DNA from 3 places in the Lysinibacillus sp. YS11 genome. Region 3 is predicted to be linked to each of the others. Evidence: riboswitches for the same ligand, from Rfam matches in the RefSeq annotation. Region 3 holds a riboswitch; each other region holds the start of a gene.
The links. Region 3 has a riboswitch for cobalamin ahead of LBYS11_RS10445 (ABC transporter substrate-binding protein). Riboswitches for the same ligand answer to the same signal wherever they lie in the genome.
Positions count from the first base shown of each region.

Region 1: linked by a shared signal. The riboswitch ahead of cobT (nicotinate-nucleotide--dimethylbenzimidazole phosphoribosyltransferase) and the one ahead of LBYS11_RS10445 (ABC transporter substrate-binding protein) in region 3 are both predicted to bind cobalamin.
Region 2: linked by a shared signal. The riboswitch ahead of LBYS11_RS21090 (hypothetical protein) and the one ahead of LBYS11_RS10445 (ABC transporter substrate-binding protein) in region 3 are both predicted to bind cobalamin.

Region 1 covers NZ_CP026007.1:1,207,296-1,211,858, reverse strand. Annotated here, with positions in the region: gene LBYS11_RS05620 (methionine gamma-lyase family protein) at 1-503, opposite strand, end outside; gene LBYS11_RS05615 (trimeric intracellular cation channel family protein) at 845-1,450, shown strand; gene cobT (nicotinate-nucleotide--dimethylbenzimidazole phosphoribosyltransferase) at 1,502-2,557, opposite strand; cobalamin riboswitch at 2,649-2,825, opposite strand; gene LBYS11_RS05605 (hypothetical protein) at 3,233-3,628, shown strand; gene LBYS11_RS05600 (rhodanese-like domain-containing protein) at 3,672-3,974, opposite strand; gene hfq (RNA chaperone Hfq) at 4,070-4,300, opposite strand; gene miaA (tRNA (adenosine(37)-N6)-dimethylallyltransferase MiaA) at 4,398-4,563, opposite strand, start outside.
Region 2 covers NZ_CP026007.1:4,212,540-4,217,102, forward strand. Annotated here, with positions in the region: gene LBYS11_RS21075 (MATE family efflux transporter) at 1-164, opposite strand, end outside; gene LBYS11_RS21080 (tyrosine-protein phosphatase) at 299-1,066, opposite strand; gene LBYS11_RS21085 (ABC transporter substrate-binding protein) at 1,212-2,162, opposite strand; gene LBYS11_RS21090 (hypothetical protein) at 2,146-2,703, opposite strand; cobalamin riboswitch at 2,861-3,059, opposite strand; gene LBYS11_RS21095 (glutathione peroxidase) at 3,184-3,729, opposite strand; gene LBYS11_RS21100 (hypothetical protein) at 3,810-4,364, opposite strand; gene ytvI (sporulation integral membrane protein YtvI) at 4,455-4,563, shown strand, end outside.
Region 3 covers NZ_CP026007.1:2,114,352-2,118,914, reverse strand. Annotated here, with positions in the region: gene LBYS11_RS10455 (S9 family peptidase) at 1-877, opposite strand, end outside; gene LBYS11_RS10450 (precorrin-3B methylase) at 933-1,625, opposite strand; gene LBYS11_RS10445 (ABC transporter substrate-binding protein) at 1,677-2,669, opposite strand; cobalamin riboswitch at 2,832-3,019, opposite strand; gene LBYS11_RS10440 (elongation factor G) at 3,202-4,563, shown strand, end outside.

The DNA of each region.
Region 1 (4,563 bases), 910 kb from region 3:
ATTTTGGTTTGTGCTGTAATGGCCTCTTCAACACCTGCCCAATCAATGACCTGATTATCTAGTAAATCCACATGTCGATAACTGATTTTATAATCTTTCAGTGAACCTGTATCTTTATCACCACCATCGACAATGGATTGCAATGTATCATATGGCTGACCCGAAATATAAAGCAGCTCATCACCAGGACGCAAAACACCGAATAGACTAAGCGTGATTGCATGTGTGCCTGAAATAATTTGCGGTCGGACTATGGCTGCCTCTGCACCAAATACTTCCGCATAAACACGCTCTAGATTATCCCGCCCCTCATCATCATAGCCATAGCCGTTTGATGGGTGTAAATGATAATCACTTACTTGATGCTTTCTGAAAGCTGCTAGCACCTTCTGCTGATTGTAGAACGCCATTTCTTCTACCTTGGCATGATAAGGCCGAACTTGCTCCTCTACTTTTGCCGCTAACGATAGCGTTTCTGTTGATAAATTTGATGTAAACGTCATTCTTTCTTCTCCATTTCACAATGTCTCGCATTTCAATCAGTAAGATTTATTGACTATCTAAATTGACTTCAATCACTCTAGAATTCCCTAACCAACTACTGGTATATAAACGCTTTTGACGAATGTTTTTCTTTATTTTAATCACATTTTATCAATTTGTATGTGCACCTGTAAAACTTGCCTATTGTTTCTAAGAGGATTTTACGCTAAGCTAATGTGCGGACTCATTTCAAGATGCGTATTTAATGACCGATTTTGGCTATTAAATTCATAGATTCTGTTACGTAAAAAGTCTTTTAACTTTTAATAAAGTTTATTTATTGATAGAAGGGGTGAAAGGGATGGCTTGGGAGGTTTTTAGTATTATAGGAACAATTGCCTTTGCTATTTCTGGGGCAATTATTGCCATGGAAGAAGAATACGATTTATTCGGTGTATATATACTTGGTATTGTGACTGCTTTTGGTGGAGGAGCTATCCGAAATTTACTCATTGGACTACCTGTCACAACACTTTGGGGACAGGATATGATGTTTCAAATAGCGCTTGCTGCGATTACGATATTCTTTATTTTTCCGCATCATCTGATTCAACATTGGCATCGTTGGGGTAACTTCACAGATGCGATTGGCTTATCAGCATTCGCTATTCAAGGCGCACTCTATGCTGTTAAGCTTGATATGCCAGTAAGCGCAGTTATTGTAGCTGCTGTTTTGACAGGTTCAGGTGGGGGTATTGTACGAGATTTATTAGCTAGAAGAAAACCATTAGTTCTCCGTGATGAAGTTTATGGTGTTTGGGCAGCTCTTGCTGGACTGCTAATCGGATTCGAGGTTTTTACAGGGGACATTTTCCTTTATATTTTATTCGCAGTGATTACAGCTTTACGAATTCTTTCCTATATGATGAAGTGGCGCTTGCCATTACGAAAATTAAATCGTGCATAAATACCATTCAGCCAATGACCAAAAATTAAGTCATTGGCTGTTTTATTGTTTTTATCTTTTTAACAACTGCATTGATTCTTCTAAAGTCACCATGTTTTTCATCATCGAGCAAGCTGCATCTAAAATAGGAAAGGCTAAGGCTGCTCCAGAACCTTCGCCTAAACGCATATTCATGTGCAACATTGGTTCAATGCCTAGTAAGGCAGCGGCAATTTTTGCCCCTGGTTCCTCTGAAACATGGGAAGGAATGATATAATCGATTACTTTTGGTTCGAGCTTATAAGCAATGAGGGCTGCTATAGTTGAAATAAATCCATCAATGACAACGGGTTTACGATGGGCAGCAGCGCCAAGAATAATACCTGTCATCGCCCCTATCTCTAACCCTCCAACCTTAGCCAGAACATCAATAACATCATTTGGATTAGGCTGATTTAAGGTAATTGCTTTTTCAATAACTGCCGCTTTATAGGCAATGCCTCCTTGGCCTACTCCTGCACCAAACCCCGTTACTTCGATAGGGTTGCATCCCGTCAAAACAGCTAATATCGCAGCACTTGGTGTTGTATTGCCGATGCCCATTTCTCCAGTCCCAAGTACATCAGCACCTTTTATGATTTCCTCAGTGGCCACACGGATTCCTACTTCTATCGATTGAATGGCTTCTTGTTTGGCCATAGCTGGACCTTGTGCCATGTTATCTGTACCATATTTAATTTTATGAATAATGACACCTGCATCAAGTGGAATATCTTCTTTTACACCCACATCTACTGTGACCACCTTTGCATTGGTAATCCCCGCAATCGCACAAACGCCTGTACCCCCCTTAGGAAAATTTAATGTTTGAAAGACCGTAACATCTTGTGGATTCGTGGTTACACCTTCCTCGCAAACACCATGATCTGCAGCACAGACAATCATCACTTTTTTGTCGACCATCGGATATAATTGTCCTGTTATACCAGAGAGCTGTACGGCAAGTGATTCTAGTTTACCCAAGCTACCTGGGGGCTTACAAAGCGCATCAATCCGCTTTCTAGCTTGCTCCATACTTTTCATATCAGCCCCCTGAATGTTTTGAATCGTGTCTTGTAATAATTGCATGATTATTTCTCCTCTCGTTCTCATTAAGACAAAATAAAAAGTCTGTAGTTTATTGTCATGACAAATAAACTACAGACTTTTCCATCATCTATATCTTCTATAGCATGTAGGCAGGTCTCCTGGCTCAAGTTCAACATCTCATAGTACCTTCCCAGCAATTTGCTAGTGGCATACACTACGAAACTCCCTCATACAGTGGCGGGTCCGCTAAAGCTTTTCACTTTATTCCCTATTCTCCCTAGTGGGCACCTATTGCTTTATGTAATTATGTTAAATCTACTTTACAACTTTTTTAGTGTCAAGAGGAAAAAATTTTTTGAGTGTTAACTTAGTACATACTGCTATTCACAATAAAAGCTTATCAAGTGCTTGTCCCAATAAATGAATCCTTCACTTGATTCCTAGTCTTCCATAATTAGTGCTTTTTAGAATTCTCTATGTCTAACACTCGGCTTGTACAAAAATCCATTACTGAATCAATTGCCATAACAAGTAAACTCAGACTTTTCAATCATCTCTATCTTCAATAGCATATGTTCTGCCAATTCACTGAGTAATGTTGAACATAAAAGTTGAAACCTTAATAATCTGTTCAATGTAAACATAAATTATTTCTATGATTAAAATTAGGGTAAGTATCAATAGTAAAACGATGAAAAGTTAGGAGTAGATACGATGAATGCAAAACAATTAAGAAACGCTATTGCTGAAACCTGTGAAACGCACGATAGCCTCTATGCCAAACTCGTAAAACCGATCAATCAGTTGTTAATCAATATCGACGCTTCGATCAGTGAAGAGACAGCAAATAAAATACTAGAAAATTTAAAGTTATTTCATAGTGGTGATAAATACATTACGGAGTGTCATTTCGAGGAGAGTCAAAATTTCTTGAAAGATGGCATTGAGCTTCTCCAAAAAGGGGATTTGGCGAATGGAGCACTACAAATTTATGGAGCTGGTGTAAACTTTGCTAGTTATGCTTCAAAAGTGCAGGGACAAAAAAATGTTAATATCTACAAAAACTTTGAAGAGAATTTTAATTTTATCATGGATGCCTTGAAAAAATAATCATGAAAAAAGAAAGAGTGTATACTCTTTCTTTTTTCATGATTTATTTAAATTCTAATTCTCCATCATAAGCCAGCATGCCGCCTTCAAGGTTTGTTACATCAAATCCTTGGGCCTCTAAGAAAGCACACGCATTGGCAGAACGAGCTCCAGCCTTACATACAATAATATATGGCTTTTCTACATCTAATTCCTCTAAACGTTCAGGGATAGTTCCGAGTGCAATATGTTGAGCACCTGGGATCATGCCATGGGCTACTTCATCCTCTTCACGTACATCGATAATATATAGGTCCTCATTTGCATCTAACAGATCTAATAATTGTGTTGTTTCCATTGTTTTCATAAACTTTGTCCTCCAAAATATCAAATTCCACTATCATTATAGCTTGTAGCAAAAAAAACAGCCAGTGTGAGAACACTAACTGTTTAACAAACTTATTATACTTCTGTCTCTAAAAACTCTATTTGTTTTGCTGGTACGAATGTAGAAATGGCATGCTTATAGATTAGGTGCTGCTTATTCTCAGCATCAAGTAGTAATACTGTAAAATTATCATATGATTTCACAGTCCCTTTTAACTGAAATCCGTTTAATAGAAATACAGTTACAAAAACACTGTTTTTACGTAGTTGGTTCAAGAACGTATCTTGCAAATTGATTGATTTCATCAAATAGCCTCCCTACTAACTTTCTACCTCTTCATTCCTATAGTAGCACGTTCTACCAATTTATCAATTAGTAATTTTTAGAAATTTTTCTTTATTCTTATAATCGATCATCCGGCGTAATAAAATGGACATCCATTTTATTACGGAAATAAGTAAGCTGTCTTTTTGCATAGCGACGGGAATTTTGTTTTAAGCTATCAAGGGCTTCCTCTAGGGTACATTTGCCATCTAAATAATCATATAATTCTTTATACCCGATGGCT
Region 2 (4,563 bases), 2.1 Mb from region 3:
TATTGATTGGCTGCACCTACTCCTGATACAGCATTATCTGATAAAGCACTGAGCATAAAAGTATCGGCTAGTCCCATCAACATAAATAGAAAAACTTCTAAGAAGATTGGCCATGTTAAATGGAATAGACTTAACTTATTTGTCTCTTTAATTGTGTCTGCCAATACTTTCACTTCTCCTATTTTTTCTTAAAAATCTATTGTATCTTATCACAAATATTCAGACTGTAAAGAGATTTATAGGAAGACAGTGCTTCCACATAAAAAATCCCTTTCACATCGTGTGAAAGGGCTCATTTTTAAATTAAGCAATAAGATTGTAATTGCTCTCGTTTTTCAATTGTTAGGCCAAATTCCTGCTCTAAAAACCCAGTCTTAGAACCATAGCGACGATCCATCGCATCCAATGCTGCTTGTAAATAGTCTTCACGGGCGGACATTAATGCATAAAATTGCTGTAGTTCTTGCTCATTATACTGATGCTGAATAGCCTGAGCCATTCGTTCTACCATTGGACGTAAATGTATATTAGTATCTAAATAATCCTCCATGATAGTCTCCACGGGTACATCTAAAGCTAGTAAAATAAGTGCTCCTCCAATACCCGTTCGGTCCTTACCAACTGCGCAATGATGTACAAGACCTAGATTATTAGGATTTTGAATCGTTTGCATTAACTCTTTAAATGAAAGATTGTTAAAAGGCATTTGTGCATAAAAATCCCGAAACATCTCAGGGCTTACCACTTTATAGAAATCTCTACCACCAGCATTGGTTGGCATTTCAAAAGCATGATTACCCTTCGCTGGGATTTGTATATATTGAGCATGCGAGAACACTGGGTTAGGATTATGATACGCCTCATTGTTATCGCGATAATCAAAAATGGTCTTAATCCCTAACGTTTCAAATAGCTCTTTATCCGACAGTGTCATTTTTCCAAGGGCAGCTGAGCGGTAAAATAAACCGTTCTTTACCCTACGCCCATCTTTTGTTTTATATCCACCCATGTCTCGGAAATTATAGACTGCTTCAAATGGAATTACCTTTGTCTCTAATTGCTCCAATCACTACACCTCCTAAGATTATCAAGCATACTTACTTTTATTTTAAAGAACAAACTACATTAATTCCAATTTTCACGCTAGGTAATAATTTAAACCACATAAAAAATGCTAGCTGAATGGCTGACAGCTAGCATGGAAACATTTCTTATTTAAATAACTCTGGGTACACAGCCTTCGCTACTAATTCTACAGCTTCACCAATACGCGGACCAGGTCGATTAGAGATATCTGTATCAATGGACAATACCGCTTTGTTTTGAATAGCTTTCACAGTATTCCAACCATCTCGTCCAAGAATTTCTCCTATTGGATCTTCTGTATAGTTTACTGTTGTTAAAATAACATCTGGATTTTTCGCAATAACATCTTCCTCATTCACTTTTGCCCAGCTATTCAAGTCAGAAAAAACATTATTAACATTAGCTGCATCTAATATTTCTTGCTGGAAAGTGCTAGAGCCTGCTGTATATATATCTGGCTTAGGGCTAACCTCTAAATAAACATTTTTCGGCGTTTTTACATCCTTCACCTTCGTTTGTACTTCAGCAATTTTCGCTTTAATCTCTTCGTTTAATTTATTTCCTTTATCAGGAACATCCATCACAGCAGCAATTTGTTCGATATCTCCATAAACATCGTCGAAAGTAGTCGCAGATTGAATAACAAACACTTTAATTCCTGCGTCCTCAAGCGGCTTTAGGGCATCCTTATCACCGATTGTATAAGCAATGACAACATCTGGCTTTAACGCTATAATTCTTTCACTGTTAAAGTTCGTAGTATCAGAGACACGTTCAATTTTTTGTGCTTCCTCTGGGTAAGTATCGTACTCAGTTGCTCCTACAATTTTATCGCCAACACCTAAAGCAAACAAAATTTCAGTATTACTTGGTTGTAAAGATACAACTGTTTTTGGTACTTCTTTAAACTCTATTTCCACTCCACGGTCATCTGTCACTTTATAGCTTGTTTTCTCTGCTTGTTGTGTATCTTGCGAAGCATCTTTATTTTTTGTATCTTCAGCAGTGCCACAGCCTGCTAATACCAGTGCAAGTAAGAGCACTGATAGCCATTGGAAATTAAATACTTTTTTCATTGTTATTCTCCTTTTTCTTTTTCATTGGGTAGGATTTACTAATAAACGGTATTTCCGCTATTCCAGCTTGCTGATTCATAAAAACAGCCATGACAAAACATACATTAGCTAATAAACCAAGGTAATCGAAAAGAATAGCTGGAACCTCTCGTTCTTCTGATACTTTGTGTAAAGTACGATATGATTTTTTTGCCTCACTGCGACAAAGATGTAAGGCTGCAGCAGCCTCTGTTCCTTGAGGTAAAACAAAACTTTGAATCTCTTCCTTCACATGGCGAACGTAAAAATCATAACGTTCACTTAACCAAGATAAATCCTCTTCAGTTACTGCTAATTTCCCACGTACTGAGCCATTCACATGATAAGCCATAGGTAACATAAGCAATAAATCCTCAGTAACAACTTGAACATCCTCTTTTTTTACCGCAGCTAATGCAACTCCTAGATGTGTTGTCAGGCTATCTGTTCGAATTTCAAAATCGACCGTTGAAGCTTTCTCACGCATAAATGGATAACAAGAATAACGGGCATCTTTTTTCACTTGCTTCCCCCCTATTTTCTATAATGAAAAATTCTTATTTGAAAGGCATAAAAAAGTCGCTCCTTTTTGCAAAGGAACGACAAAAATAACATAATGAGCCATCAAACTGGACAAAGCCTATGTATTTGCCGTATATCCTCCTAGCTTCCGAGAAGTTTTTATACGTTCAAATAAAGGTCGGTCTCCTGGCTTGTACAGTTCGTCACATGAAACGAATGTGTTATAAAGGACCTTCCCATCTTCTTTGAGACAGTGGTAAATCTTTATAATGGCTGCACTTACAGTTGCGGAAACAGCTCCGGTTTTTCACCGGATTCCCGATTATGCTAATTAGCACCTTTATTCTGCAAGAATATTTCATTTGTAAAGCAGTTTATCATATATGCTTCAGAAAAAATAGCTGTACACAGTTTTAAAATATAGCATTATTTCTACTTGAAGAGAAAACCCTAACAAATTTTTACATTATTAAGAAATTTACTATAATAGTGTTTCAATTGCTTTTTCAATATCGAGCTGTGAATCTGTTGGTTCAAAGCGTGCGACGGTCTTACCATTAGCATCTACTAGAAATTTTGTAAAGTTCCAGCGAATATTACGACCATCTAAAAAGCTTGGGGCAAGTTGAACAATTGCTTCTGCCAACATTTTCTCCTGCATACTTGCCTTCCCAAACTCTCGGTAATCCACTTCATGCTTTAAATAATTAAAGAGTGGATGGGTAGCCTCTCCATTTACCTGTACAAGCTCAAAAATCGGGAATGTGACCCCATAGTTTACCTTGCATAGATGCTTAGTTTCCTCCCCATCTTCAGGATTTTGATGGCCAAATTGATCACAAGGGAATCCAAGAACTACAAAATTCTCTTTTCCATATCTATCATACATTTTCTGTAAGTCTTCAAATTGATATGTAAATCGGCATTGGTTTGCCGTGTTAACAATTAACATTGTTTTTCCACGATATGTTTCCATCGATAAAATTTCGCCATTAGGCTTCCGAACTAGATAATTATAAATGCTCATGCATAATCCCCTTTTTTCATTCATTATAGTTGACTATTCTATCGTTCATCAAAGAATTTGCACAAAAAAACACCACCTCGCTACTTTGAACGGATGGCTGACTTATACTTCTTTTTATATTTAGCATCTTGTTCTTCATTAATTAAACGATGGGCAATATCTAATAATTTCGAGTCATTTGTTTGATCATATAACTTTTTAAATGACATTATAATATCCTGACGAATAAGAGATGGCTGTTTTTCATCTATACATGTTTGAAATCTTTTAGCTAGATACGATACAACCAAATCTCTTTGTACTGGACCCGCCTGTCCAATTTTCCAAATTGCTTGTAATGCATGCCTTGCCGTAGCAGATTGTTCATCGTAAGTCACAGCCCAAATCTTTAAAAAATCCTCCAAGACCCTTTCTTCTGGATCACTTTTTGCAGCTAAAGCGCATAAAATTTGTGCAGCACGTGCACGAGAATAACCATTATTGTATGTAAGAGCTTTTATTAGCTGTTCCCAAACTGCATATGTCCAATCTACGGGTTCTTGCATAATTTTTATTAATTCCTCGTAAGATTCATATTGAATATCGCGATCATGCTCTGTTAGATTACTAAAAAGTTGCAAAATCTCTTTTTCCATAATTCATCCCTACCTTTATTGTTTCAGAACGTAATAAAATTTGATTTATGGTACACTTAACTTAATTTTTTTCGCAAAGAAGGTGAGTTTATGAATAAATTTAATGCTAGGAAATTGATTTTTCGGTTGATTGTGATAATATCACTACTTCTAGCTGCCTATTTTGTTATCCCAGTGTCCATGCCTTTAATACTTGCTG
Region 3 (4,563 bases):
CAAATTCACTTGTTACACAGTTTAGTAGTTTTTGCTCCATGTCATAAATCCAAAGCTTTGCTTGTGTGGCATTTTCAAATTCACGTTCTCCACCTACAAAAGAAAGATAGCGACTATTCGGAGACCAAGCTGTTTGGTAATATGCACCCGAACCTTCTGTTAGCTTGTGACTCTGCTTAGATTCTAACTCCAATAAATAGATATCCACATTAAATGAGAAATCTAAATCCTCCGCTTTATCTGCTAAGTACGTAAGGTATTTGCCATCTGGCGACCAAGTACCCAGATGGCAGTACTCTTTGCCTTCTGTCACTTGTTCTAGCTCTCCTGATGCCACATTGACAATGGCAATATGGGTAAACTGCTCCATATCAATAAATCCACCAGCATCCGATTTGTGTTTCATTTTCTCGATTTCTAGTGGCTTTAGTTCTTTGTCCTTTTTCTTCTCATCCTCCGCTTTATCTAGGATGGTTTCATCTTTCCCTAGCACGACTGAAAAAGCAATTTTCTTGCCACACGGTGACCAGACAGGGGAGGTCGCTCCATTTTTACAATGTGTCACCTGTTTTGCCTCTCCACCTGCTTTCGAAAGAACATAAATTTGCGACTTACCTGTTCTCGTTGACAAAAATGCAATTTGACTGCCATCTGGTGACCAAACAGGGGAACTCGTTCTATCTTCACCAAATGTCCATTGCTGTGGTGTTTTGTCCTTCAAGTTTATGTAAAACAAATTCGATATATAGTCATTTTTCTTCTCGTCCATACGAGTCTCTACATAAACTACCTCTGTCCCATCTGGTGAAAGCTGTGGATCTGCTAATGATTTTAAGTGATAAAGATCTTCTGGTTGAATCCCTTGTTTCGATGTCATGTTCTTGCTCCTTTGTATTGTAATTTTCTGTGCCTTACTACAATACTTCGACACCCTAAGTAATATTCCTGCTATTTATTGAATTTTTTACTAGTTCCCAATATTCTGCTGACTTTGTTCTGCGATAAAATTTATAAAAGGGCTCATTTGGGCGAGCATGCTCCTTATAAAGGTTTATCAGGTGCAGTAAAAAATCTTCAATTTGTGTGACGTCTACCCTCTTAGCGAATAACGTGCCAGCCTGTGCCTTTGCTCCCATCGGTACTGCCCCTAAATAGACATCAAAGCTTTCTTGTTGGTAAACGAGTCCAATATCATCATAGACTGCATTGTAGCAAGCTGATGCACAGCCATTAATATTGACACGCACTCTTGCAGGTACCTTCATCCCCTCTATGGCATGATAGAGCTGTTCGGTTATCGGAGCAGCCTCCATTTTCTCCCCATCACAAAAATCGCAGGCCTTCATGGCTATGATTGAACCAGAGGGAGCAACATAAAGACCTGCTTCCTGTAAGGCTTGCACCGCTTCCGTGGCATCGCACGTTGGTATGGATACGAGTATACTATAGGAAGCAGAATATTTTATCGCCCCCTTTTCGCCAGCAATTTCGGCTATTTTTTGGAATTGTGCAGGAGTATAATGCTTATTAATAATGCCAGGGCTAACGGCTAGACGGGTAAACTCACCATGACGGTTCAGTGTTTCAAATGTTTGATCTGGTACATTTTTTTGAAATGCGTTCATTTTTATCGCTCCTTATAAAAAAGGAGCTAGCAAAACGCTAGCTCGAATGAATTAAAAGTTTTCAGGATAGAAGCCCTTTGCTAAAATTCCAATGGCCTCTGCCGCACGAACCCCTTCAGACGCTGCTGAAAGTGGCAGGATAACAAAGCGCTCATTTTTGACCGCTTCCATCTCCTTTAAGGCTGGATCATTTTTTAAGAATTGGATCTTTTGGTCTGCCGTTGTTTCACCGTAATCAATCACGACAACTACCTCTGGGTTGCGGTCTACTGCATCTTCCTTCGACACAGTTGTCCAGCCTGATTCCACATCACCAAAGATATTTTGTCCACCCGCGATTGTCACAAGCTCATTCATAAAGTTTTGACCAGCTGTAAATACATCCTTTTCACCGCTATCAAACACAAGAACACGTAATTTTTCGCTATCTTTTGGTAATTTAGCTTGTACTGCCTCTACATCTTTCGTCATTTGCTCAATTAAAGCTTCGCCACGATCCTCAATACGGAAAATCTTCGCGATATTGCGAATATCAGTGAAAATATCCTCTATGGTTGGCTTTGTCATGTTGGAAGCCGTATGTAAATACGTATGGATGCCTAATTCTTCAAGCTCTTCTGGTGTGCCTACACCCTTTTCGCCAAAGCCACTTTTCCAGCCAGCATATAGGAAATCTGCCTCGGCATCGATGACTTGCTCCTTCGTTGGGTATTGATCGGAAAGAACAGGGACCTTATCGTATGCCTCTTGCAGTGGTTCATAGATTTTATCATCTAAGTAAGCTGTCCCTACCATAGAATCCTCTAAACCAAGTGCTAACATAATTTCTGTCACATGTTGATTTAAGCTAATCGCTTTTGTTGGTGCTTCCGTATATGTTTGAGTTGTGTCATTATTTTTAATGGTTACTTCTGCTGCCGCCTCAGATGGCTCAACCTTTTCACCTTGTGCAGCTGATTCCGTTTTGTCCTTTGCGTTACAAGCCCCTAAAACAGCGACCAAGGCAATGATCATCATCAGCCATATACTTTTCCATTTCTTCATGTCCTTTTCTCCTTTGCTTTTAAAATATAGAAAGAAATCAGAGACTTCTTTACTACTAAGGTAGTTGGAAGGGCATAAAAAAACCCTCTTGTCGCCAAGAGAGTAGCATAGTGAAATAACGGTATCATTACCTTCATCACTATCCCCATCCTCGTGGTTCTTAGTCAAAAAATACATACTGGCAGGTATCCTGGCTTAGGTTCATCATCTATACGCCTTCCCATAGTTTCACTACAGTGGCATGCTGTATAGACTCCCCATTTACAGTTGCGGGACAGCATCGGAATTGCACCGATTTCCCTTTTAAGCAAATGACAAATGCCATTTGCACCAATACGTTCTATAATGGTCAATACTATTGATAGACTAGCAGAAGAAAATTTATCGCGCAATCAGTAGTATGACACTAAAAGTATAATCATCATTATATTAGCACTATTTCGACATAAAGACGAACTATTTTACAAGAAATATAGAAGCTAGTATTCTGTTACAATAAAAAGATAGCATTCTATAGAAACGAGGATTTCTTATGTACAAAACGATCGGTGTACTTGCGCACGTGGATGCAGGAAAAACGACCTTCTCTGAGCAAGTGCTTTTTCATACAAATAGTATTCAAGCACGGGGGCGTGTTGATCATCAGGATACCTTTCTTGATCATCATGAGCTAGAGCGCAGACGAGGCATTACGATATTTGCCGAGCAAGGGCGCATGAATATTGGCGATGATACATACACATTGATTGATACGCCAGGGCATGTCGATTTCTCCCCTGAGATGGAGCGTGCCATTCGTGTGATGGATTATGCCATTATTATCATTAGCGCTGTCGAAGGGATACAGGGCCATACAGAAACAGTGTGGCAACTTTTACGTCAATACCATGTCCCTACCTTCTTCTTTATCAACAAAATGGATCGTGAGGGTGCCAATATGGAGGCTGTCATCAGCCAGCTTCGCAAAGATTGCTCTCAGCATGTATTGTTCATCGATGAGCCACTGCGAGCAGACTATGTATCAAATAATATCATGGAATGGCTGGCGGAGCGCGACGAAAAATTGCTTGATGCCTTTCTAAATGAGTCATTGGAGCATGAACAGTGTCTTGCTCAATTAAAGGAAATGATTAAAAATGAAGGTGCCTTCCCTTGCTTTGCTGGCTCGGCCTTAAAGGATGAGGGCATTCAGGAATTTCTTGACCAGCTCCCGCTGTTAACGGCTACCCATTTTGACAAGGATGCCCCGTTTGAGGGCGAGGTTTTTAAGATTCGTCATGATGGGCACCAGCGTTTAACCTTTATGAAGGCAACCAAGGGCTCGTTGCATGTACGAGATGAATTTTCATTTGACGAAGTAACAGAAAAAGTGACCGAAATTCGCCTTTATAACGGCAGTCGCTTTGAGACCGTTCAACAGGTAGAGGCAGGAGAAATTTTCGCTGTCAAAGGACTGAGCCAGGCAAACATTGGGGATCGAATCGGTACAACGATGCTATCACAGCCCTATGAGCTTGTCCCAACCTTACAGGCAAAGGTTCAATATGAGGGTGATCAGCATATCAAGGAAGTGCTACAGATTTTCCGTTTACTCGAAGCAGAAGAACCGTCCTTGCGTGTGGTCTGGCAGGAAAAATTTCAGGAAATCCATGTGCATATTATGGGTGCTATTCAATTGGAGGTCCTGACAGAGGTATTAATGACGCGTTTTTCATTAGCTGTCTCCTTTGGTGAGCCGCAAATTTTATACATGGAAACCATTGCGACGACCGTAACGGGCTATGGTCATTTCGAGCCCCTCAAGCATTATGCAGAAGTTCATTTATTAATGGAGCCAAATCCACGTGGAACAGGTAATACCTTCACCAATGCCTGTCATGCCGATCATTTATCT